3 regions of the Phyllobacterium sp. LjRoot231 genome follow, and region 2 is predicted to be linked to each of the others. Evidence: riboswitches for the same ligand, from Rfam matches in the RefSeq annotation. Region 2 holds a riboswitch; each other region holds the start of a gene.
What was found. Region 2 has a riboswitch for cobalamin ahead of ACSQ3H_RS20290 (iron chelate uptake ABC transporter family permease subunit). Riboswitches for the same ligand answer to the same signal wherever they lie in the genome.

Region 1: another riboswitch for cobalamin. It lies ahead of ACSQ3H_RS08400 (aromatic ring-hydroxylating oxygenase subunit alpha); the one in region 2 lies ahead of ACSQ3H_RS20290 (iron chelate uptake ABC transporter family permease subunit).
Region 3: another riboswitch for cobalamin. It lies ahead of bluB (5,6-dimethylbenzimidazole synthase); the one in region 2 lies ahead of ACSQ3H_RS20290 (iron chelate uptake ABC transporter family permease subunit).

What each region holds. Positions count from the first base shown of each region.
Region 1 is NZ_CAXUQT020000001.1:1,718,456-1,726,480, forward strand. Features, by position in the region: gene ACSQ3H_RS08385 (MaoC/PaaZ C-terminal domain-containing protein) at 1-345, shown strand, start outside; gene ACSQ3H_RS08390 (SDR family oxidoreductase) at 365-1,099, shown strand; gene ACSQ3H_RS08395 (L-fuconate dehydratase) at 1,121-2,398, shown strand; cobalamin riboswitch at 2,523-2,866, shown strand; gene ACSQ3H_RS08400 (aromatic ring-hydroxylating oxygenase subunit alpha) at 2,984-4,225, shown strand; gene ACSQ3H_RS08405 (2Fe-2S iron-sulfur cluster-binding protein) at 4,231-5,316, shown strand; gene ACSQ3H_RS08410 (3-methyl-2-oxobutanoate hydroxymethyltransferase) at 5,324-6,121, opposite strand; gene ACSQ3H_RS08415 (NAD(P)/FAD-dependent oxidoreductase) at 6,130-7,368, opposite strand; gene ACSQ3H_RS08420 (MocE family 2Fe-2S type ferredoxin) at 7,368-7,682, opposite strand; gene ACSQ3H_RS08425 (fatty acid desaturase family protein) at 7,713-8,025, opposite strand, start outside.
Region 2 is NZ_CAXUQT020000001.1:4,055,548-4,063,572, reverse strand. Features, by position in the region: gene cysN (sulfate adenylyltransferase subunit CysN) at 1-580, shown strand, start outside; gene cysQ (3'(2'),5'-bisphosphate nucleotidase CysQ) at 776-1,585, shown strand; gene ACSQ3H_RS20290 (iron chelate uptake ABC transporter family permease subunit) at 1,582-1,740, opposite strand; cobalamin riboswitch at 1,722-1,912, opposite strand; gene ACSQ3H_RS20285 (DUF2126 domain-containing protein) at 2,459-5,800, shown strand; gene ACSQ3H_RS20280 (circularly permuted type 2 ATP-grasp protein) at 5,833-8,025, shown strand, end outside.
Region 3 is NZ_CAXUQT020000001.1:2,163,836-2,171,860, reverse strand. Features, by position in the region: gene ACSQ3H_RS10615 (DMT family transporter) at 1-821, shown strand, start outside; gene metF (methylenetetrahydrofolate reductase [NAD(P)H]) at 1,676-2,602, opposite strand; gene ACSQ3H_RS10605 (ArsR/SmtB family transcription factor) at 2,602-3,609, opposite strand; gene ACSQ3H_RS10600 (DUF2293 domain-containing protein) at 3,735-4,052, shown strand; gene bluB (5,6-dimethylbenzimidazole synthase) at 3,985-4,737, opposite strand; cobalamin riboswitch at 4,784-4,960, opposite strand; gene ACSQ3H_RS10590 (MOSC domain-containing protein) at 4,987-5,595, opposite strand; gene ettA (energy-dependent translational throttle protein EttA) at 5,715-7,364, opposite strand.

The DNA.
Region 1 (8,025 bases), 2.3 Mb from region 2:
GATTTCTTTCCGCATCACATGGATGCGGAATTCGCGAAGACCACACCTTTCGGCCAGCGCGTCGCCCATGGCACGATGATTTTTTCGATCGGTGTCGGGCTAACTGCAAGCCTCATCAACCCCGTGGCGTTTTCCTATGGTTACGACCGCCTGCGCTTCGTCAGGCCGGTTTTCATTGGCGATACGATCCGCACACGCGTAACAATAAGCGCCAAGGATGATGATCCGAAACGGCCCGACAGCGGGCGCATAGTCGAGCGCTGCGAGGTCATCAATCAACGCGACGAGGTGGTGCTCGCTGCCGACCATATTTTGATAGCCGAGCGTAAGAGCAAGGCGACGTAAAGCCGAATGGAGATTTGAAATGACTGGTAAGCTTGAAGGCAAGCGTGTTCTGATCACGGCAGCGGGGCAGGGCATTGGCCGCGCTTCGGTGCTTGCGTTCGCCCGCGAAGGCGCGATCGTTCATGCGACGGACATCAACCAGCAGCTGCTGGACGCGCTGCCAAAGGAGGCAGGCATCAAGCCTCGCAAGCTCGACGTGCTGAAGACGGACGAAGTCAATCGGGTGATTGGCGAGCTCGGCGCAATCGACATCTTGTTCAATTGCGCCGGGTTCGTGCACGGTGGCTCAATTCTTGAAATGCCGGATGCTGACCTGGACTTTGCGCTCGATCTCAATGTCCGCGCCATGATCCGCACGATCAGAGCTGTTTTGCCGGGCATGATCGAGCGTAAGGACGGCGCGATCGTCAACATGTCGTCTGTGGCAAGCAGCGTAAAAGGCGTGCCGAACCGTTTCGCTTATGGTGTGACCAAGGCTGCCGTGCTGGGTCTCACCAAGGCGGTTGCTGCCGACTACATCACGCAAGGAATCCGCTGCAACGCGATCTGCCCCGGGACGGTCGAAAGCCCGTCGCTGGAACAGCGCATGCGCGCCGGTGGCGACTATGATGCGACACGCGCCGCCTTCATTGCGCGCCAGCCCATGGGCCGTCTCGGCTTGCCGGAAGAAATCGCTGACCTTGCCGTCTATCTCGCTGGCGCAACATACACCACGGGTCAAGCTTACAACATCGATGGTGGATGGACCGTCTAAGGTCTCCACAGGAGTAATATTATGACCCGCATTACCGATCTTCGTGTTTTCGATATCCGCTTTCCCACCTCGCAAAGCCTCGATGGGTCGGATGCGATGAATCCGGATCCAGACTATTCGGCCGCTTATGTCGTCCTCGACACGGATGTCGATGGGCTTGCCGGCCATGGGCTGACCTTCACCATCGGGCGCGGCAATGAAATCGTCTGTCTCGCAATCGAGGCGCTGAAACACCTTGTCATTGGCTTGGAACTCGATTGGGTGAAGGGGAATCCGGGCCGCTTCTGGCACTTTGTCACTGGCGATAGCCAGCTGCGCTGGATCGGGCCGGACAAGGGCGCGATGCATCTGGCGACGGGAGCCGTGGTCAATGCGGTGTGGGACCTGCTGGCCAAGGAAGCGGGGAAACCAGTATGGCAGCTGGTGGGCGAAATGACGCCGGAGGAGATCGTCAATATCGTCGATTTTCGTTATCTGACCGACGTGCTGACGAGGGACGAAGCGCTCGAAATCCTGCACAACGCGGAGGCGGGCAAGCAGGAACGCATCGCTGATCTGAAAGCGACAGGTTATCCATGCTATACAACGTCGGCGGGCTGGCTCGGCTATTCCGACGAGAAGCTGCGCCGTCTCTGCCGGGAAGCTGTGGACGCTGGTTTCAAGCATATCAAGATGAAGGTCGGCCGCGACCTCGACGACGATATCCGTCGCCTCACCATTGCCCGTGAGGTGATCGGGCCAGATCGTATCCTAATGATCGACGCCAATCAGGTTTGGGAAGTCAATGAAGCCATCGACTGGGTGAACAAGCTTGCCTTCGTCAAACCGTTCTTCATCGAAGAACCGACAAGCCCCGACGATGTGGCAGGCCATCGCAAGATTCGCCAGGCCATCAGCCCGGTGAAGGTGGCGACAGGCGAGATGTGCCAGAACCGCATCATGTTCAAGCAGTTCATCGCCGAGGGCGCGATAGATGTCGTGCAGATCGATTCCTGCCGCATGGGTGGGCTCAACGAAGTGCTCGCGGTTTTGTTGATCGCGGCGAAATACAAGCTTCCGGTCTGGCCGCATGCCGGTGGTGTCGGGCTTTGCGAATATGTGCAGCATTTATCGATGATCGACTATGTGGCTGTATCCGGCGTAAAGGAGGGTAGGGTGATCGAATATGTCGACCATCTGCATGAACACTTCGTTGATCCCTGCAATATCCAGGATGCAGCCTATATGCCGCCGGTGTTGCCCGGCTTCTCGATCGAGATGAAGCCGGAGTCGATCAAGCAGTATTTGTATCGCCCGTAAAATAGATGTTCCTGAATGGTGAGATTCGGTGGCGGAAATGCCACCGTTTCTCGTTTCATGATGCGTGTCGCCTTGCGTAAATGCGATGTCGTTTCCGCGCCTATTCTTTTTTCATGGCCGGTGCTTTTATCGGGGCACTTGAGGTGCCGCTTTCTAGGGGAAGCGGAGAATTGGGAAGCCGGTCCAGGATGTGTAAATCCAGACCATGGCGGCCTGCAAATGATACCTTTCTGCGCTCCCGGGGCTCATGGACCCAAAAGTCCATTGCGCTCCGGTTCTCGAAAAGCATCATTTTCGGCTCGCCCTGATCTGAATTCCATCACATCCTTAAACCCGGCGCTGCCCCCGCAACGGTAGTGGAGTGAAACGCGGCAAAACAGCCACTGGGACCGCAATCCCGGGAAGGCGCCGTGAGGCCCGAAACGGCAACTCCAGAGCCCGGAAACCAGCCTTGAGGAAGATAAACCAACTGATCGCGGTGGGCGATCAAGGAGCATGATTTTGTGCAGGCGACGTTTGACTTGCGCGGAGGTTCTCCTTCACCACCAGTCAGTTCTTTCGCGGCTATAAGGGCGAGGACACGACATGGACTTAACGAACGAACTGCTCCGGAACCTCAAAAACCGGAAACCCGGCTACGGTCTCGAACAGGCCTTCTATTCCGATCCGGACTATTACCGTCTCGACATGGAAAACATCTTCTATCGCGATTGGCTGTTCATCGGCCATGATTGCGAAGTGGCGAAGCCGGGTAATTTCTTCACGGTCCAGGTTGGCGACTATCCAGTCGTCATTGTCCGCGACCGCCAGAAACAGATCAGAGCTTTCCACAATTCGTGCCGCCATCGCGGCTCGCGCGTTTGTTCTGCCGAAAAGGGCACGGCAGCGAAGCTCGTCTGTCCCTACCATCAATGGACCTATGAGCTCGATGGAAGGCTACTGTTCGCCCGCCAGATGGGCGACGATTTCGACGCCAGCCAACACAGCCTGAAAACGGTGCATTGTGAGAGCGTCGGCGGCTATATCTTCATTTGCCTCGCGCCCGTTGCTCCGGATTTCGGCCCAACGCGTGCTCTGCTCGAACCCTATCTCGCTCCACATCGCCTGACCGAAACCAAAGTCGCATTTCAGAGTTCAATCGTCGAAAAGGGCAACTGGAAGCTTGTCTGGGAAAACAATCGCGAGTGTTACCATTGCGTCGCCAATCACCCGGAACTGTGCAAGACCTTCCCCGAAGCACCCAGCGCTACCGGCATCCAGGGCTCCAAAGAGGATCCGGAAATGGTTGCGCATTGGGAGAAGTGTGAGGCAGTAGGCCTCCCAAGTGTGTTCCGCATCGCCGAGGACGGGCAGTATCGTGCAACGCGTGTGCCGCTGCTCAGCGGTGCCGAGAGCTACACGATCAGTGGCAAGCGTGCGGTCGGCAGGCAACTCAGCGATGACGTCAATGCCAAGCAGATCGGTTCGCTGCTGCTTTATCACTACCCGACCACGTGGAACCATATTCTGGGCGATCAGGCGATATCTTTCCGCGTGCTTCCCCTTGGCCCGAACGAGACGCAGGTCACGACGAAGTGGCTCGTGCACAAGGATGCGGTTGAAGGCGTCGATTACAATATCGAAGAACTGACACATGTCTGGCTCGAAACCAACAATCAGGACCGCCGTATCGTTGAAGAAAACGCTTTCGGCATCCGCTCGCCCGCCTATGAGCCCGGCCCTTACTCGGTCGAGCATGAAGGCGGTGTGCTGCAATTCCTCGAATGGTACAGCAACTCGATGGAAACGCGGCTTTCCGGCGACAAGAAACTCAGCAGGGTAGCATAGTGAACATGGGCCTTCCTCAAAGCTATCCGCACCTCGATCAGATGCAGCCGTGGAACGACCGTCTGCATCTCTTGGAGTGCCTGTCAATCATTGAGGAAGCGCCCAATGTGAAAACCTTCACCTTCAGGTCGGACAACCATAACTGGTTCCGCTACGAGCCGGGCCAGTTCATGACGTTCGAACTGCCGGTGCAGCCGGAAGCTGTCTTGCGCACCTTCACGCTGTCTTCCAGTCCGTCGCGGCCGTTCACCATTGCCGTGACGGTGAAGGCGCAGGACAGCAGTATTGGCACGCGCTGGATGATCGATCATCTGACACCGGGTGCGCGGCTGAAGGCGTTCGGCCCGCTCGGCGATTTCTCCATGCGGAAGCATCCCGGCGAGAAATATCTGTTCATCTCGGCGGGTTCCGGCATCACACCCATGATGTCAATGACGCGCTGGATGCATGATTGTGCGCCGCAAAGCGATATCAATTTCGTGACCTGCGCGCGCCGGCCCAGCGACATCATCTTCCGCAGGGAACTCGAATATCTCACCAGCTGCATGCCGAACCTGAAGCTCGCCTTCCTCATCAAGGAACACGAGATGGGTCAGGTCTGGACCGGTATTCGGGGGCGGCTCGAAGCGCCAAAGCTTCCCCTGCTCGCGCCAGACTTCAAGGACAGGACGATCTTCTGTTGCGGGCCGGAAGGCTTCATGCGCGACGTGCGGGCGATGCTGGAAGCGTCCGGCTTCGACATGGCCAACTATCATCAGGAAAGTTTCGGCCCTGCCGCCGAGCCGGTACTGCCTATGCTGGATGCGATATCGACCGAGGCTGTCGAAACCGCGGCGACGGTGACCTTTTCGATGTCGGGCATGGACGTGCCGTGTGCGGCGGGCGAGACGATCCTGAAGGCGGCGCGGGGCGCTGGCATTCGCATCGCGGCAGCCTGCGAGTCGGGCCTGTGCGGTACCTGCAAGGTGATGAAGATTTCCGGCGATGTCGACATGGACCACAATGGCGGTATTCTCGACGAGGAGATCGACGAGGGCTATGTCCTCGCCTGCTGTTCCAAGCCTCTCGGCAATGTCGAGATTGAAGCCTGATTAAAAACTAAGTATCAGAAATCTCTTTTAAAAATCGATCCAGCTCATCGCGCGGAATTCCGACGATGTGTTCCGGACCGGGATAGTTTTGCGACTGGACGTCAGCGACGAATTCGGAAAAGGCTGCGATCCTTTCCTGCTGCAGGCGATCATATTCGGCGGTGAAGTTGCGGTAGACCTTGGCGTGACGCGGATAGTGGCCGCGATTTGTGCCAAGAACATCCTGCGCGAAGAGGTACTGCGCATCGCAGCTCGCACCTGCGCCCATCGAGATCATGAACAGCGATGTGCGCTCGGAAATCGCTGTCGCAATCGGAACAGGCACGACTTCTATTTCGGCCGCGAATGCGCCGGCTTCCTCCAGCGCTTTCGTCTGCCGCCATATCTCCAGCGCACTTTGCGCCGTCTTGCCCACAGCCTTGAAGCCTCCGGTCCAGGTCGCCTTGGATGGGATAAGCCCGACATGGCCGCAAACGGGAATTCCCTCGTCGCGCATGCGGCGCACTGTGGCGAGGCTGGCGGCGCAATAAACCGCATCGCCGCCTGCACGCAACGCCTTGAACGCAGCCCGCATATAGTCTTCAGCCGTAATGAAATCGCCATACTCCAGTCCCGGCACCGTAAAGACTGAAGGCGCAGCATCGCGAAACTCCGGCGACAGCAGCGCTGGCGGCACGGACAGCATGTCGACACGGGCTCGCTCTGCCGCTTCGGCCTCCTCCAGCGTTTCTACGCGCAGCATGGTCAACTGACGCCGGCCTTTCAGCGCGAGTATGTCCGCTACGGTCGGTCGTTTGCTGTTCATGTCCCGCCCTATGCTGCAAGCAGTGATTTGAGCTTGACGTCCGATGCGGAGAGCTGTGCGGGATCCGGCCTTGCACCACGGGCAATCAACATTTCGGCGAGCCTTATGCCCTTCGCCACCGTATTGCCGGGACCAATGCCGCTGGCGGCAACAAGACGGCCGTCGGCAGCAAGGTGGAACAGAATGAAGGCGCCATCGCCGAGGTCGCGGCGGATGGTCTGCGTGCCTTCGTCCGAGAGGCCAGCCACCTGCAGGCCAAGCTCGTACTGATCGGACCAGAACCATGGAACCGATTGATGCGGCTCTTGCGCGCCGAGCATGTTGCGCGCAGCCAGAGCGCCCTGTTCCTGAGCATTGCGCCAGGCTTCGAGCCGCACCCGACGCCCGCCGTAGATGGCGAGCGGGAAAACACAACAATCGCCAGCCGCGTAGATGTCCGGATCGCTGGTTTGCAGCCAATCATTGACGACAATGCCGTTGCCTGTCTCAAGGCCGGAAGCTTCTGCCAGCGCGGTGACCGGGCTGGCGCCGATGCCGATCACGGCAAGATCGGCCAAGATTACGTCGCCGGTCGAAAGCGTGATCGCAACATTGTCTGCAGTGTCGGCAATGGAGACAATTCCGGTATTGCAGAGGATGGTTACGCCTTCGTCCCGGTGACGCGTGTCGATAACCTCGGCGATTTCCTGTGGAACGCCGCGCATCATGATGCGGCTTTGCGCTTCGATCACGGTGACCGATGCGCCGCGTTTGCGGGCGCTTGCCGCAAGTTCAAGCCCGATGAAACCGCCGCCGACAATGACGATCCGTGCGTCCGGTTGAAACCGCGCACGGATGGCGAGCGCATCGTCAAAGCTGCGCAGGGTGATGCAATGTTTGCTGCCTACCGCGAGGGGCAGCGGACGTGGAACCGCACCTGTCGCAAAAAGAAGACGCTCATAGGGGATTTGGCGGCCATCATCGAGGGTGACAGATTTGGCTTTCCGGTCGATTGACGACGCTGTTGAGCTGCCGATGAAGCTGATATTTTTTTCGGTGAACAGGGATTCGGCAGCTATGGTCCTTGGTATCGGATGGTCTTCCGAGACCATGGCTTCCTTCGAAAGAGGTGGGCGTTCATAGGGCAGATGCTTTTCAGTGCCGATCAAGATGACCGGCCCCTCATAACCATTCTCCCGCAGGGCGAAGGCAGCGCGAACTCCACATTCCCCGGCGCCGATGATGACCATTCCATTTTCCATGACCATTATCCCAGCTGAATCAATACTTTGCCAGACTCGACTTTGACTGGGTAGGTTTTGAGGTTGACACAGACCGGAGCTCCCTTGGCTTCGCCCGTCTTGTAATTAAAACGGCCATTGTGCTTGGGACATTCGATAATCTCATCCATCACCAGACCGTCGGCGAGGTGGATGTGTTCATGGGTGCACAGTCCGTCCGTTGCAAAAAACTCATCGTCGGGGCTGCGATAGACCGCAAAGGTCTTTCCGGCATGGTCGAAACGCATGACATCTTCTTCATCAATGTCGTCCGATGTACAGGCCTCTATCCAGTTGCTCATAACTCAATCCTCCCGGTCGTTTCTAGAATATTATTCCGCTGCCGCCGCCATTGGTTCGTCGTGAAACTCCCCTCGATAAGGCTTGGCTGTGGGCGGCAGTTCGCGCTTGAGGAAATAGTCCTCGTTGCGCAGCTGGCGCAGGAACGCCGGTACCATTTCACGGTAGCCGTGCAGGATAGACGGGTTCGCTGCTGGCAGATCATGCTTGATCATGGCATGCAACTGCGGCAGCGCGTGATAGGGCACCATCGGGAACATATGGTGTTCGACGTGGTAATTCATGTTCCAGTAGATAAACCGGCTGATCGGGTTCATGAGGACAGTACGGCTGTTGAGCCGGTGG
Region 2 (8,025 bases):
ATCGCGTGCCGCACAGAAAGACCAGAAGCCGGCAGTGCTGTGGTTCACGGGTCTTTCGGGGTCAGGCAAATCGACGGTCGCCAATCTGGTTGAAAAGCGTCTGTCTTCGCTCGGTAAGCACACCTACATCCTCGATGGCGACAATGTCCGCCACGGCCTCAATCGCGATCTCGGCTTCACCGAGGAGGATCGCGTCGAAAATATCCGCCGCGTCGGCGAGGTGGCAAAGTTGATGGCGGATGCGGGCCTGATCGTGCTCGTCTCTTTCATTTCGCCCTTCCGCTCCGAACGCCGGATGGTGCGCGAGCTGTTGAGTGATGGGGAGTTCATGGAAATCTTCGTGGATACGCCATTCGAGGAATGCGCACGGCGCGATCCGAAAGGGCTCTATGCCAAGGCGTTGCGCGGCGAAATCAAGAATTTCACCGGTGTGGACTCGCCGTACGAGGCGCCGGAGAACCCGGAACTTCACCTGAAGACCGTTGGCCGGACGACAGAGGAACTTGCTTCCGAAGTCGAAAAGCTGCTCACTGAACATGGCATCATCTTCAACTACGATCAAAGTTCGTGGTCGATTTAAGTGCCGCTTCTTACCCTCCCCCTTGTGGGGAGGGACGGACCGTAGGTCCGGGGAGGGGCTTTCCTGAATACAAAAAAGGCGCAAAGCCATTGCCAGATTAATCGCTGCAAAGAACCCCTCCCTGCTGCTTCGCAGCCTCCCTCCCCACAAGGGGAGGGTAAGGTGGCACCATCGCAGCGTAATCCGGAAATATCTATGCATACTCTACTTCCGATCAACTACACCGCGCTTCTCTCCATCTTTGAAGAGACGGCGATTGCCGCCGGGCGCGAAATTCTGCGCATCTATATAGAGGGCTGCGACGTTGCGTTGAAAGACGACAAATCGCCGGTGACGGCGGCAGACCACGCGGCAGAAGCCATTATTCTGGAGGCGCTGCGCCGTGCAACACCGGAAATCCCGATTGTGGCGGAAGAAGAGATTTCTGGCGGGCATGTGCCCGGTGATCTCGGCGACCGCTTCTATCTGGTCGATCCGCTCGATGGAACGCGCGAATTCGTCAATCGCAACGGTGATTTCACCGTCAATATCGCTCTGATTGAACACGGCGCTCCGGTGCTGGGTATCGTCTATGCTCCGGTGCGTGGGTGGCTATTTACCGGCGGGCCGAAGGGTGCGCAGGAAGTGACCATCGACCACATGGGGAGCGTAACCACGCGCAACAGCATTTCGTGCCGGACTGCGCCGAAGGAAATGATCGCCGTCGCCAGCCGCTCGCACCGCACGCCGGAAACTGACGATTATTTGAAGGAATTCACCATCGCCGATTGCGTGTCGGTCGGTTCATCGATCAAATTCGGACTGGTGGCGCGAGGCGAGGCGGATATCTATCCGCGGCTGAGCCGCACGATGGAATGGGACACGGCAGCAGGCGATGCGGTGTTGCGCGCTGCGGGTGGGATCACGCTGACACTTGACGGCAAGCCGCTGACCTATGGCCGCCGCAATCAGGCCAATGACGCTGATTTCGCCAATCCGAGCTTTGTGGCCCGCGGAAAGCTCTAGCCCGAGCGCTTCCGTAACAGCAGCGTCACCACGAAAAACGCGCCGATCGAGCTTGTGACAATGCCGATGGGCAGTTCCTGCGGCGCGAGCAGGAGCCGTGCTGCAAGGTCGCTCAGGAGGATCAACGTTGCGCCCAGCAGTGCGCAGGTGAGGATCAGGCCCGCGTGGAGCTGACCGGCAAAACGCCGGGCGACATGCGGGATCATCGCTCACCGTTTACAGTTGCGGGGGCAGCCACGGTCTCGGTCCCTTTTGGGTACGCCTCACCGTGTTCCCTTTTCATCTCCAGCGTTGTCTTGCCGGAGAAACCATCAGTGACGATCATTAGATGAAAGAACGTTCGCATGAAACCTCTTTCGCTGAAACATATAGAGCTTGGAAAAAAATAGAGAAATGCTATGTTTCGTTGGGGAGTGGAAGGCAAGCTTTCGCCTGCCTTCCGTTTTCCTGGCTATTAAAAGAGGACCCGGATGGTGAGTGTCCAGCTCGTCCGGGTCTTTTTCAATTCCAGGGTGATACGCAGTGGTAAGAACCACATAGCGTCACCTCCTGTCTTGCGAGCAAGGCCCTTGCCCTTAGGTCGGAGAGGCCAATCTTCTCCGATGCACCGGCTGGCTCGGCGCTTGCTGCTTCACTCGCAAAACGAAACGAAGGTGGCTTTGTTCGACCATGGCTGCAACGAATGCAGGGTTGCATCATTGCAGGGAGATGAGGTTCCAGGTTGCGCGCGCCGGGATGAATTTCTAGTGCAAGCCCGTTAATGCGGCAAACATCTGATATGCTAAAATAATTGGCAGGGGACATTTAACAACGGGATGGAGTAGGCTAGGTTTCATGCGGGACGAGCATTTCAGAAAAACAATTTGAGGCGACATGGCAATTCACGCAGCAGTCTATCATCTGACCCACTACAAATATGACCGCCCGATCATGCTCGGGCCGCAAGTGATCCGCCTGCAACCTGCGCCTCATTCCCGCACGAAAGTCCTGAGCCATTCGCTGAAGGTCAGTCCGGCAAATCATTTCGTCAATCTGCAGCAGGATCCGTATGGTAATTTCCTGGCGCGCTTCGTCTTCCCGGAGCCGGTGACGGAGCTGAAGATCGAGGTCGATCTGATAGCGGACATGACGGTCTACAATCCGTTCGACTTCTTCGTCGAACCCGTTGCCGAGACCTGGCCTTTCGCCTATCCGGAAGACATCAGCGAAGACCTTTCGATCTATCTGAAACCTGAGCCAATCGGCCCGCTGCTGTCGAATTTTCTCGCGACTGTCGACCGGACGCCGACCAACACGGTGAATTTCGTCGTGGACCTCAATGCGCGTATCCAGCGCGAGGTCGGCTACGTCATTCGAATGGAAACCGGCGTGCAGGAGCCTGAGGTTACACTCGACGTACGCACAGGTTCTTGCCGCGATTCGAGCTGGCTGCTGGTGCAGGCGCTGCGCCATCTCGGACTCGCCGCGCGCTTTGTTTCCGGTTACCTGATCCAGTTAAAGCCCGATCTGGTTTCGCTGGACGGACCGGCCGGGACTGACAAGGATTTCACCGATCTCCACGCTTGGTGCGAAGTCTATCTGCCGGGTGCAGGCTGGATTGGCCTTGATCCGACATCCGGCCTTTTGACTGGCGAAAGCCACGTGCCGCTTGCTGCCACACCGCACTACCGAAACGCCGCGCCCATCTCCGGCATGGCGGAACCCGCAAATGTCGAATTCGGCTTCGACATGCGCGTCACCCGCGTTTCCGAACACCCACGTATCACCAAGCCGTTCTCGGATGAATCCTGGACCGCGCTGGATGCACTTGGCGAAAAGGTCGACGCGTTCCTGATAGAGCGCGATGTGCGCCTGACCATGGGCGGCGAGCCAACATTCGTTTCGATCGATGATTTCGAGTCCGGCGAGTGGAACACCGATGCCGTCGGCCCGACAAAACGCGAAAAGGCCGACAAGCTGATCCGCCGTCTGCGCGAGCGTTTTGCGCCGGGGGGCTTCCTGCATTACGGGCAGGGAAAGTGGTATCCGGGCGAAAGCCTGCCGCGTTGGACCTTTTCGCTCTATTGGCGCAAGGACGGCAAGCCGATCTGGATCAATCCGGATTTGATCGCAGCGGAAAACAGCAAGGCCAAGGTCAAGCCGGAGGATGCGGGCAAGCTTCTCACCGGCATAGCCGAGGTGCTCGGCGTCGAGAACGAGATGGTCGCGCCTGCCTATGAAGACCCGGCGGAATGGATCGTCAAGGAAGGCAACCTCCCCGCGAATGTCGATCCGTCCAATTCAAAGCTGAAGGACCCCGAAGAGCGCAGCCGCATGGCCCGCGTCTTCGAGCGCGGACTGACGGAACCCACGGGTTTCGTTCTGCCGGTGCAGCGATGGAACAGCCAGGCCGCCGCCGGCCCGCGCTGGCGCAGCGAGAAATGGACGACGCGCCGTGGCAAACTGTTCCTTGTGCCGGGGGATTCTCCTGTTGGCTATCGGCTGCCGCTGGGATCCTTGCCGCATGTTCCTCCATCGGAATATCCCTTTATCGTCCCGGTCGATCCGTCGGTCGAGCGCGGTCCTCTGCCGGATTCGGTAGCCCAACCGGGAGCCCCTGCGGCGCGGAATGCGCCGCAAACCGTGGCTTCGTTCACGGCGGCTGAGGGCAATCAACAGGAGCGTGTCGAGCAAGAGCTTGGCGAGATCGGTGGTGCGGTGCGCACGGCCATTTCGGTCGAACCGCGTGACGGCCGGTTGAGTGTCTTCATGCCGCCCGTCGAGGCGCTGGAAGACTATCTGGAACTGGTCGGCGCGGCGGAATCTGCTGCGGCAAAGCTCGGGCTGCCGGTCCACATCGAAGGCTATGGTCCGCCGCAGGATCATCGTATCAATGTTATTCGCGTTGCGCCGGATCCGGGCGTGATCGAAGTGAATATCCATCCGGCGTCGAACTGGCGTGAGTGCGTCGAAACCACGACAGCGATCTACGAAGAAGCGCGGCAAACAAGACTTGGTGCCGACAAGTTCATGATTGATGGCCGCCATACCGGCACAGGCGGTGGCAATCACGTCGTTGTCGGCGGCGAGACACCGAACAACAGTCCGTTCCTGCGGCGCCCTGATCTGTTGAAGAGCCTTGTTCTGCACTGGCAACGCCATCCTGCGCTGTCCTATCTGTTTTCGGGCATGTTCATCGGACCGACCAGCCAGGCACCGCGATTCGACGAGGCGCGCCATGACAGTCTCTACGAACTCGAAATCGCCATGGCACAAGTGCCATTGCCCGGCAAGGGTACGCCGCCGCTGCCATGGCTGGTCGACCGGCTATTCCGCAATCTGCTGGTCGATGTCACGGGCAACACGCATCGTTCGGAAATCTGCATTGACAAGCTGTTTTCGCCAGATGGCCCGACAGGACGGCTTGGTCTGGTCGAATTCCGCGGTTTTGAAATGCCGCCCAACGCGCGCATGAGCCTTGCACAGCAATTGCTGGTGCGAGCGTTGATCGCGCGATTCTGGAACAAGCCTATCGAGGGCAGTTTTGTGCGCTGGGGTACCACGCTGCATGACCGCTTCATGCTACCGGCCTTCGTCTGGCAGGACTTTCTCGATGTGCTGGCTGACCTGCGCCAGAACGGCTTCGATTTCCGTCCGGAATGGTTTGAGGCGCAGCTTGAATTCCGCTTTCCGTTCTGCGGTGAAATCGAGAATGAAGGCGTCAAGCTCGAACTCCGGCAGGCGCTGGAGCCTTGGCATGTCATGGGCGAGCAGGGCGCCATTGGCGGGACGGTGCGCTTTGTCGATAGCTCGGTCGAACGGCTTCAGGTCAAGGTGGAGGGCTTCAATCCCGCACGCCACAGCGTCGCCTGCAATGGTCGCGAAGTGCCGCTGAAAATGACCGATACCCAAGGCACCGCTGTCGCAGGCGTCCGCTATAAGGCTTGGCAGCCGCGCTCCGGGCTGCATCCGATGATCCCGGTGAACACGCCGCTGGTTTTCGACCTGTACGATCAATGGTCGGGACGTGCTATCGGCGGTTGCGTCTATCATGTCGCACATCCGGGCGGGCGGAGCTATGATACGTTCCCGGTCAATTCGAACGAGGCGGAGGCGCGCAGGCTGACCCGGTTTGAACCGCGCGGGCATACGGCTGGCGGATACGAGCTCAGGAAGGAACAGCCCGCGGCTGAGTTTCCGATGACGCTCGATCTGCGAAGGCCGCGTCCGAATTGAGTATAGGAAAGGCCGGGAGACTGAAAGGAAGCATGTCCGCAAGCAAGCCAGCACAATCGCTGCCCGAAGCCGAGATGAAATCCGGTGCCGGCCTGCTTGCGAGCTATACGCCTCTTCGGAATGTCGCCGATGAGATGATCGACCCTTCAGGCGCGGTGCGGCCGGGCTGGGAAACACTGCTTCACACGCTCGATCAGATCGGTCCGGAAAAACTCGCGACGCGTTTTGCCCGCGCCAACCAGTATTTGCTCGATGCGGGTGTGTTTTATCGCATCTATGACGAAAACGGCACGCAGGAACGCGAATGGCCGCTGGCGCATATTCCGATCCTGATCAATGAGAACGACTGGCAGTCAATCACCGCCGGGCTCACACAGCGCGCCGACCTCCTGGAGGATATCGTCGCCGATATCTATGGCGAAACCAAACTTATCCGCGATGGCATATTGCCGCCGGATCTGATCGCTTCCAATCCGGAATTCCTGCATCCGCTGGCGGGCGTAAAGCCGGCGAGCGGCCATTTTCTGCATTTCTGCGCTTTTGAGCTTGGCCGGGCTCCGAACGGTCAATGGTGGGTGCTGGGTGATCGCACGCAGGCGGCCTCCGGTGCCGGTTTCGCGCTAGAGAACCGGGTTGCGACGACGCGGGCGCTTTCGGATATTTCCGGCGCCATGAATGTTCACCGGCTGGCGGGATTCTTCAAGGATTTCCGCGATGCGCTGCAGGGTCTTGTCACCGATCCGCAGGGGCGTGCCGCGATCCTGACGCCCGGACCCAACAACGAAACCTATTTTGAACACGCCTATATCGCCCGCTATCTCGGCTTCATGCTTCTGGAAGGCGATGATCTGACAGTCAGCAAGGGCAGGGTGATGGTGCGGACCGTGTCCGGCCTCAAGCCCGTCGATGTGTTGTGGCGGCGCATGGATGCCGCATACATGGACCCACTGGAGTTGAAACCGGACTCGTGGATCGGCACGCCGGGTATCGTCAGCGCACTGCGTCAGCAGTCAGTCTCGCTGGTCAATGCGCTGGGCTCCGGCATTCTGGAAACGCGTGCGTTGCTGGCGTTTCTGCCCGCAATTTCCAAAGCGCTGCACAATCGCGATCTTGCCCTGCCGAGCATCGCCACATGGTGGTGCGGACAGGAGAAAGAGCGCAAGCATGTCATGGATCGCCTCGACCAGATGATGGTCGGCCCGGCACTGTCGACGCGGCTGCCCTTCGAGGACGTGGACGCGACGGTGCTCGGCTCGACGCTCGATGCTGATGCCAGGGCGGCGCTTCTCGCCCGGTTGCAGAAGGATGGGCGCGGACTGGTCGGCCAGGAGGCGGTCAAACTCTCGACCACGCCGGTCTACGTAAACGGCAAGCTGGAACCAAGGCCTTTTGTGCTTCGGGTCTTCGCTGCACGCCACAAGGATGGCTGGAGTTTCATGCCCGGTGGCTTTGCGCGCGTCGGCCGCACGATGGATACCGCAGCAATTGCCATGCAACGTGGCGGGCAGGCGGCAGATGTCTGGATTACCTCTAGCGGACCTGTGCCGAAAGATACGCTGCTGCCGCGCGAGGATGATACATTCCGCCGCAATGTGCCGGGCACACTGCCGAGCCGCGCAGCCGAAAATCTGATGTGGATGGGGCGCTATATCGAACGTGCTGAAGGGACAGCGCGGATCCTGCGCGCCTGCCATGCGCGCTATGCCGAAGCGGCCAATATGGATATTCCGCTGCTGACGGAAATGCGTGCCCATCTTAAGCCGCTGGGCATCAATCTCGATACCGCCATTCCGAAGGGACTGCAGCGCTCGATCGATGGCGCGATGCTTAGCGCCGGGCGCATCCGCGACCGTTTCTCGCCCGACGGCTGGCTGGCATTGCGCGATCTGTCCAAGACCATCCACCGCTTCCAGGATGCCGTTTCACCCGGCGATGACACGACCCGCGCCATGACGATCATCCTGCGCAAGCTTGCCGGGTTCTCCGGTCTCGTGCATGAAAACATGTATCGCTTCACCGGTTGGCGTTTCCTGGAAATCGGCCGCCGCCTGGAGCGCGGCATCCAGATGGCGCGCGTTCTGGCGACATTGTCGCGTCACGATGCGGCTGAGGGTGCGCTGGAAATGCTGCTGGAGATCGGCGATAGCGTCATGACCCACCGGCGGCAGTACAGCGTCTATTCCGGACGTCTCAGTGTGCTCGATCTGCTCGCGCTCGATCCGCTC
Region 3 (8,025 bases), 1.9 Mb from region 2:
TTCAGGTTGTACCACCGCTGACGCTCGTCCTGTTTCGCGTGATCATAGCTGCCTTGGCATTGCACCTCTATCTCTTGGGTCGCGGCATCAAGTTTTGGGACTACCGCGAACATGCACTCGGCTTTGCTGGTCTGGGACTGCTGATGAACGTCATCCCCTTCTCGCTGCTTTTCATCGGCCAGACAGTCCTTGGCGCAGGCGTCGAGTCGATCCTCAACGCAATGACGCCAATCTGGACGGTGCTCATCGCGACAGTGCTTACGGTTGACGAGAAGGTCACGGCAAACAAGCTTGGCGGCATTCTCCTTGGCATATTCGGACTTGTGGTTATGATCGGGCCCGGCGTTCTGACCGGTTTGGGTGGTCCGCTTTGGGCGGAAATAGCGGTTATCGGCGCGACCCTCTCCTATGCCTTTGCCGGCATACTCGCCAAGCGGTTCAAGGGTGTGCCACCCACCGTAACATCCACCGGTCAGATGACCGCATCGACGCTAATCATGATTCCGGTCGTGCTCGTTTATGACGGAATTCCGGATGTGGCATCCATCGACAACGGCGTCTGGTCCGCCATCCTCGGCCTTGGCCTGCTATCGACTGCTTTCGCTTACATCCTGTATTTTTCAATCGTCCGAGCCGCAGGTGCGACCAACTCTTCGCTCGTCACGCTAATCGTCCCGGTCAGCGCCATTCTGCTTGGAACAATTTTTCTCGGCGAACATCTGGCCGCCCACGACTTCCTCGGTATGGCATTGATTGCTCTTGGATTGTTGACGATCGATGGCAGATTTCTCGCCGTCCTGCGAAAGCAGCAAAAAGCCTAAAGTTTTCAATATATCCTTAGTCCCATAGCTCGAAATCCGTGGCTTAATCCTGTCTTAAATGTGGCAGAATTTGGTAATGCTCATAGGGTGTGACCTTTTTGCTGCACTGCAAAAATATACCGAGTATGCGAACATTTTATCGTGATTTGAATATTTTTATGCCGCACTAAATGGGTTTAAATTCAAAAACTTAAGATTATTGGGCAAAAAATTTCTACGGGCCATGTCACAGGACCGTAATATTTGGGCTTTTTATGTGGCAAATTTGCGCTATGCTAGAGCGGTTAACTGCAGGAGACAAACGATGGGACTAACTCGATCGATGAATGTCCTTATGATCTGTGCAGCGTTCGCATTTATTGGTGCAATGGTCGTAGGACTAATACCCTGAATTTAAATAAGAGCGCTACGAAGATGGTCTCTGACCGTTAAGCGAGTGAAACAAAGTGGAGCGGCCCGGTTATAGCAACCGGGCCGTTTCCGTTGCTAGAGCCTTTCATGCCTAAATAGAAACAGTTCTGTTTCGCGGATGGCGAGACAATCCACGCGGAAGGTGGCGAGGCCGATGCTTTTCCATCGTCCGATGCCGCCTGACAAAGTGGTTGGCCGCCAGCCGGAAACCCAGCCGTTGGTTTGCATCCGCAAACCAACAAGCTTTCAAACCCACTGGTCGAATTATCCGCATTTCGAGAGAAATGCGGTTCGACCAGTGGGCCGGGTGAATTCGGGCCAAATCCGTCGGGCTCCGGCATCGTCCGATGGAAAGGCATCGGCCTCGCCAAATCCCTCGACCTTGTCCACGAATTCCCTCCGGCAGAACGATTCTATTTAGGCATGAAAGGCTCTAAATTCATTCAGGCAGCAGCACCAGCCAGATTGGCTTCCACCGCATTGCTACCCGGACGAATGCCGATCAAGTGGCAGATGGCAAAGGGTAGATCAGCCCGGTTCATCGTGTAGAAATGGAAATCCTGGATACCACGCTCGACCAGGTCGAGCACCTGCTCGGCGGCAACCGCTGACGAGACCAAGGCGTGCGTCTGTGGATCGTTTTCCAGCCCATCAAACCGTTCGGCAAGCCATGCGGGAATGTGCGTTCCAGCCTTCGAGCAGAAATTGGTAACCTGCGTGAAATTATGGATGGGCAGAATGCCGGGCAGGATCGGAATATAGATGCCAGCGCGGCGAACCTTTTCGACATAACGCTCATAGAGATCATTCTCGAAAAAGAATTGCGTGATCGCACGCGTCGCACCATTGTCGACCTTGCGCTTCAGCATGTCGATGTCGGTAGCAAAGTCTGGACTTTCCGGATGCTTTTCCGGATATGCGGAAACGGAGATGTCGAAATCGGCGAAGGCTTTGAGACCAGCAACGAGTTCAGCGCCGTTTTCATAACCACCTGGAGTTGGTTTATAGTAAGCGCCAACCCCATTGACCGGATCGCCGCGCAACGCCACAAAGCGCTTGACGCCCATGGCAGCAAATTCGCGCACAACGGTATCCACCTCTTCCTTCGTCGCATCGACGCAGGTCAAGTGGGCGGCGGCATTGACGTCGGTTTCCGTCAGGATGCGCTTGATCGTACGGGCAGTACGTTCGCGGGTGGAGCCGCCAGCACCATAGGTCACCGACACGAATTCAGGATGAAGCGGCGCAAGGCGCGTCACCGTTTCCCAAAGCCGCTCTTCCATCACCTCGGTCTTTGGCGGGAAGAATTCGAATGAAACCCGAATATTGGTGCCGAGATCGGAACGGCGGGATTGGCGGAAAAAACTCATCATGCACTCTCCGTGACGCGGGAGGATAAATCGGGATCAGCGATCAGCAGGCGTGGGTCGCGTGCCAGCCACAATTTGACGGTCAGTTTGTCCTTGTCCTTCGGCTCAAGTTCCTGGCTCTCTTCGAGCATCAAACCAGCTTCGGTAAGCCAGTCACGCATCTGCCCGTCGTTGAAGCCCAGACGCACGTGCGCATGATTGTCGCGCAGGAACTCAAGTTCATGCGGAGCAAAATCGACGATCAACATTCGCCCGCCTGCCCGCAATGCGCGCGCGGCTTCCCGAATTGCCTCGGCCGGATTGTCGAGAAAGTGCAAGACCTGGTGAATGGTCACCAGATCGAACGATTCCCGATCGACCGGCAGCGAATAGACGTCGCCGTGGCGAACCTGTGCGTTGGTAATTCCATCGCGGTCGAGGTTTGATCGGGCAATAGTCAACATGTCGCGATTGATGTCGATGCCGACACCCCGCACGTAAAGTGGTGCGAAGAGTTCGAGAAGACGGCCTGTGCCTGTCCCAACGTCGAGCATGGCCTGGAAGGGCTTGCGACCGACGATCTTGACAAGCGCGTCTTCTACCGCGCCATCCGGGACATGCAGCGAACGGATCGCGTCCCAGCTTGTGGCATTGGCACTGAAGTAGGCAGCCGCACGCTCGCGCCGCTGCAGTTTCACCGAGGAAAGTCGTTCAAGGTCACGATCCAGCAAAGGATCGGAATAATCGAGACGATCCAAAAGGGAGCGGGCAATGTCGCCGACGATCAGCGATTCCGCCAAACGGAAATAAGCCCAGGAACCCTCCTGATAGCGATTGATGAGGCTTGCTTCAAACAGCAGCTTGAGATGACGCGATACACGAGGCTGCGACTGGCCGAGAATAGTCGTAAGGTCTGAAACGGTCAGATCGCCGCGAGACAACAGCGCCAGAATGCGTAAACGGCTTGGCTCTGCCGCCGCTTTCAGCGTATCGACCATCAGATCAAGATTGAGATCACGTTTGTCCATCATTCACCTCAAAAGACATAAAGATATGTTTATGTGAGAAATAAAATTTTGGCAAGTTGTTTTTGCCGTTGACGACAAATTTTGCCGCGTCTGAAATAGGACCGAGAATCACGCAAGGAATCCGCATGAGCACAGGAACAAACCGCCAGCGTGCAATCAACAAGGCGCTGACGCTGCTTCTCCCGGCGGTACCCTATTCGGATTCGGAACCGATAAGAGCTGCCGCCGGCGCACCGCATATGAGAGGCCTGCCGCCCCCCATCGCCGTCTGGCTCGCGGCCGTGGCGCATGTCCGGCACCAGCATACGGATTACGATGCCTTGCGCGACGAGGGGTACGACAAGGACTCCGCGCGATTCTTCGTACTCGATGCCATCAATCGGAAGTTGACGGAATGGCGGGCAACACGCCTGCTGGACCCGGACGAGGAAGATCCGAGCTAATCTCGGCGGTTCCCTGCCACGCTTCTTCGAATATCAGTTCTTCCAGCTGTAGCCTGTTACGCCAGCCGCGCCTTTCCAGTTCCGGCGTGTCGTAGAGTTCATCGACATAACCGATACAGAGGTACGCAATGATCTCGACATGACCCGGAATGCCCAGGATACGGCGCATATCCTGATCGTGGTAAATGCTGACCCAACCGACGGCGATGCCCTCGGCGCGCGCTGCTAGCCAGAGGTTCTGTACGGCACAAACCGTGCTGTAGAGATCCATCTGGGGGTTATGTGTCCGGCCGAGAACGACCTTGCCGCCGCGGGTACGATCGCAGGTGATGCACAGATTGATCGGCGCTTTGAGAATACCTTCGAGCTTCAGCGAAGCATAAAGCGCTTGCCGTTCGTCACTGAACAGCGACTTAGCTTCCTCGTTGGCGCGAGAAAAAGCGCGATGAATTTCAACCTTTCGCGCCTCATCCCGGATAATGATGAAGTTCCACGGCTGCATGAACCCGACCGACGGCGCATGGTGCGCAGCGTCCAGCAGCCGCATCAGCACATCCTCGGGGACCGCTCGCGGCAGGAACTGGTCGCGCACGTCGCGCCTTGTATAGATGGCTTTATAGACCGCAGCGCGCTCATCATCGGAAAAGCAATCAGCGGTGACCGGACCATATGAAACATCGTGCATTGTTTACTCCCAACAACGCTTGAAACCCTCCCCGCCGTCCGCGCGGTTCGAGCTATAAGGTCCGGCCGGTCTTCTGACTGAGGTTCATCTGAACCGCGCGCCTTCCGGTATATCCGTGGCATCTGCGCGGCCCATCCCCTTTACAGCGTTGGGCACGTGCCGGATTCTCACCGGCTTCCCGATTCTCCCGCAAGCGGCAGGCACCGGACCTTCAATCTATTCGCCACAGAAAGTTTCCCGGCGCAAGCCTCAGGCCTGGTAAATCCATTGCTCGGGCACGCGCACATCGACCTTTTCACCGGCGCGAATGGTGCCCGGCTTCTCGACCCAGGCCACGATGCCGCGCAGGCGCCTCGATACCCGGACGAAATCAAGCGCCGTCGTCATATGATCCTCAGTTCGTGCATGTTCGCCGATAGAGCGTCCCGCGAGCTTGCAGGGCGCATTCTGCCCGTCGACCTTCAGTGTCACGCCACCTTCGAAGAACATCAACGTGCGCGGTGGCAGCATCGAAAGCGAGGCGATCCCGTCGATGACCATATTGCCACCGATCCATTCAGCTTTCAGTGCCGGCAGACCCATTCCAGCAGCAACTTCCGCCAATTCGTCCGAGGCGAGAATGGAAAGCTGGCGCTCATTGCGCATTTCTGTATCACGCGGATACCAAGGCTCACGCCCACCAGATTTACGCGTGGGGCCGGCATGGAAATCGCCAACGATCCCATCGAAAGTGAGCTCAAGCGAAGCTGCAGGCGTCGTGACGAAATCGCCTGCGAGAGCTTCGAACAGCCCGCCTACCCGGCCGCTAAGCTTGCGCGAGGGGAGTATTTCCGTTCTGGTTTCAAACAGGTCAGTCATTGCGCAACTCCATGAAATTCCCCGCATACTAGAAATTCAGGCCACGAAAACCAGCAAATAAGCCTGATGGGTTCGTCAAAAATGGTGATGGGAGGACGTCTCCACTCTCCCACGAACATCTAGCGTGTCAGCGGCTTGTAGCTCGGACGCTTTGGATTGACGCTGTCAGGGCCAAGGCGGCGGATCTTGTCGTTCTCATAGTCCTCGAAATTGCCTTCGAACCATTCTACATGGCTGTCGCCTTCGAATGCGAGGATATGCGTCGCCAGCCGGTCGAGGAACATGCGATCGTGGCTGATGATCACGGCGCAGCCTGCATATTTTTCCAAGGCATCTTCCAGCGCCGCCAGGGTTTCAGTATCGAGATCGTTGGTAGGCTCATCGAGAAGAAGAACATTGCCGCCAGCCTGCAGCATCTTGGCGAGATGCACGCGATTGCGCTGACCGCCGGAGAGATTGCCGACCTTCTGCTGCTGGTCGCCGCCCTTGAAGTTGAACGCCGAGACATAGGCACGCGAATTCATCTCGTACTTGCCGAGCTTGATAATTTCATTGCCGCCGGAAATTTCTTCCCAGACGTTCTTGTCCGCCTTCAGATGATCGCGGCTTTGATCGACATAGCCAAGATGCACGGTTTCACCAATACGGATGGAACCGGAATCAGGCTTTTCCTGCCCGGTGATCATCTTGAACAGGGTGGTTTTACCTGCACCGTTCGGGCCGATAATGCCGACAATGCCGCCGGGCGGCAGCTTGAACGTAAGGTTTTCGATGAGCAGACGATCCCCAAAGGATTTGGTGAGACCTTCCGCTTCGATCACGACCTGGCCGAGACGCTCACCCGCCGGAATGAGTATCTGCGCATCACCCGGACGCTGATCATTGGCCGCATCGACCAATGCGTCATAGGCTTTGATACGCGCCTTGGACTTTGCCTGCCGCGCCTTGGGGCTCGCCGAAATCCATTCGCGCTCGCGCTCCAAAGCCTTCTGGCGCGAGTCGTCTTCGCGGCCTTCCTGCTGCATGCGCTTGGACTTGGCGCCGAGATAGGCCGAGTAATTGCCTTCGTAGGGAATACCGCGACCACGATCGAGTTCGAGAATCCAGCCTGTCACGTTGTCGAGGAAGTAGCGATCGTGGGTAATCAGCAGGACTGAGCCCTTGTATTCGCGCAGGTGCTTTTCAAGCCAGGCCGTGGTTTCGGCATCCAGATGGTTGGTCGGCTCGTCAAGGAGCAGCAGGTCCGGCTGCGACAGGAGGAGCCTGCAGAGCGCCACGCGGCGGCGCTCACCGCCGGAAAGGTTGGTTACTTCGCTATCACCGGGCGGGCAGCGCAATGCCTCCATGGCCATTTCGACCTGCGATTCCAGATCCCAAAGGTTCTTGGAATCGATGATATCCTGCAACTTCGCGCCCTCGTCGGCGGTCTCGTCGGAATAATTCATCATGACTTCATTATAGCGGTCGAGGATCGCTTTCTTGTCGGCCACACCATCCATGACGTTGCCCATAACGTCCTTGGTGGGATCGAGAACGGGCTCCTGAGCGAGATAACCAACGGTCGCGCCATCAGCGAGCCAGGCCTCGCCGGTATATTCCTTGTCGAAGCCCGCCATGATCTTGAGGATCGTCGACTTACCTGCGCCGTTCGGTCCGAGGATACCGATCTTGGCATCGGGGTAGAAGGAAAGGTGAATGTTTTCAAGAACCTTCTTGGTTCCATATGCCTTGTTCAGGCCGGCCATATGATAAATGAATTGGCGTGCCATAACGCGCGTCACTCCGGTGTTCGGGATTTTAGGGACATGAATTTGCGCCGTATGTAGGCGAAAGGGGCTCCTGTGGCAATGGATGGGCGGAGTATTTCGGGCATCCGCTCAGGTTAAGCTACTCCTTTGCCACACCCGCTTTCGCGTCTGGCCATTGAATGGTGGTGGGAAGACGGGCGGTCGTCGAAGCGCGTCTTGGTAGAATAAAAATGCGATCCGAAGACCGCCCGTCCGGCGTTTTTTGATCCCGTCCGTTCCGCGTCGGAAACGCCAGCGGCCAGGACTGCGCCCAGCCAATCTGCCGCCCTCACAGTGCTCGTCCAGCACGCACCGGCCTTAGTACCGGCAGGGGAACCCTTGGACAGAACTTCCCCGGACGGCGGGTCCGTTACCCGCCATCGGAGGCGCCGATCCTCTCCCCACTTCGAACGGCTCCGGAAGCAGTTCCCCATGGAAAGGACCGGATTAGAATAACCGAGGTTTGGAGGTGTTGGATAAGTAGCCACGATTATTTTTGATCGGGTCGCTTTTAAGGGTGCTGATTTGCCGGATGGCAATGCTGCTGTGCGTGGTTCGACAAGCTCACCATGAGGGAGATTGAGGATTGCATGGATAGTCGCCGACCTTGCAGATCTTGACTCCCTGCCATGAACCACTTCCC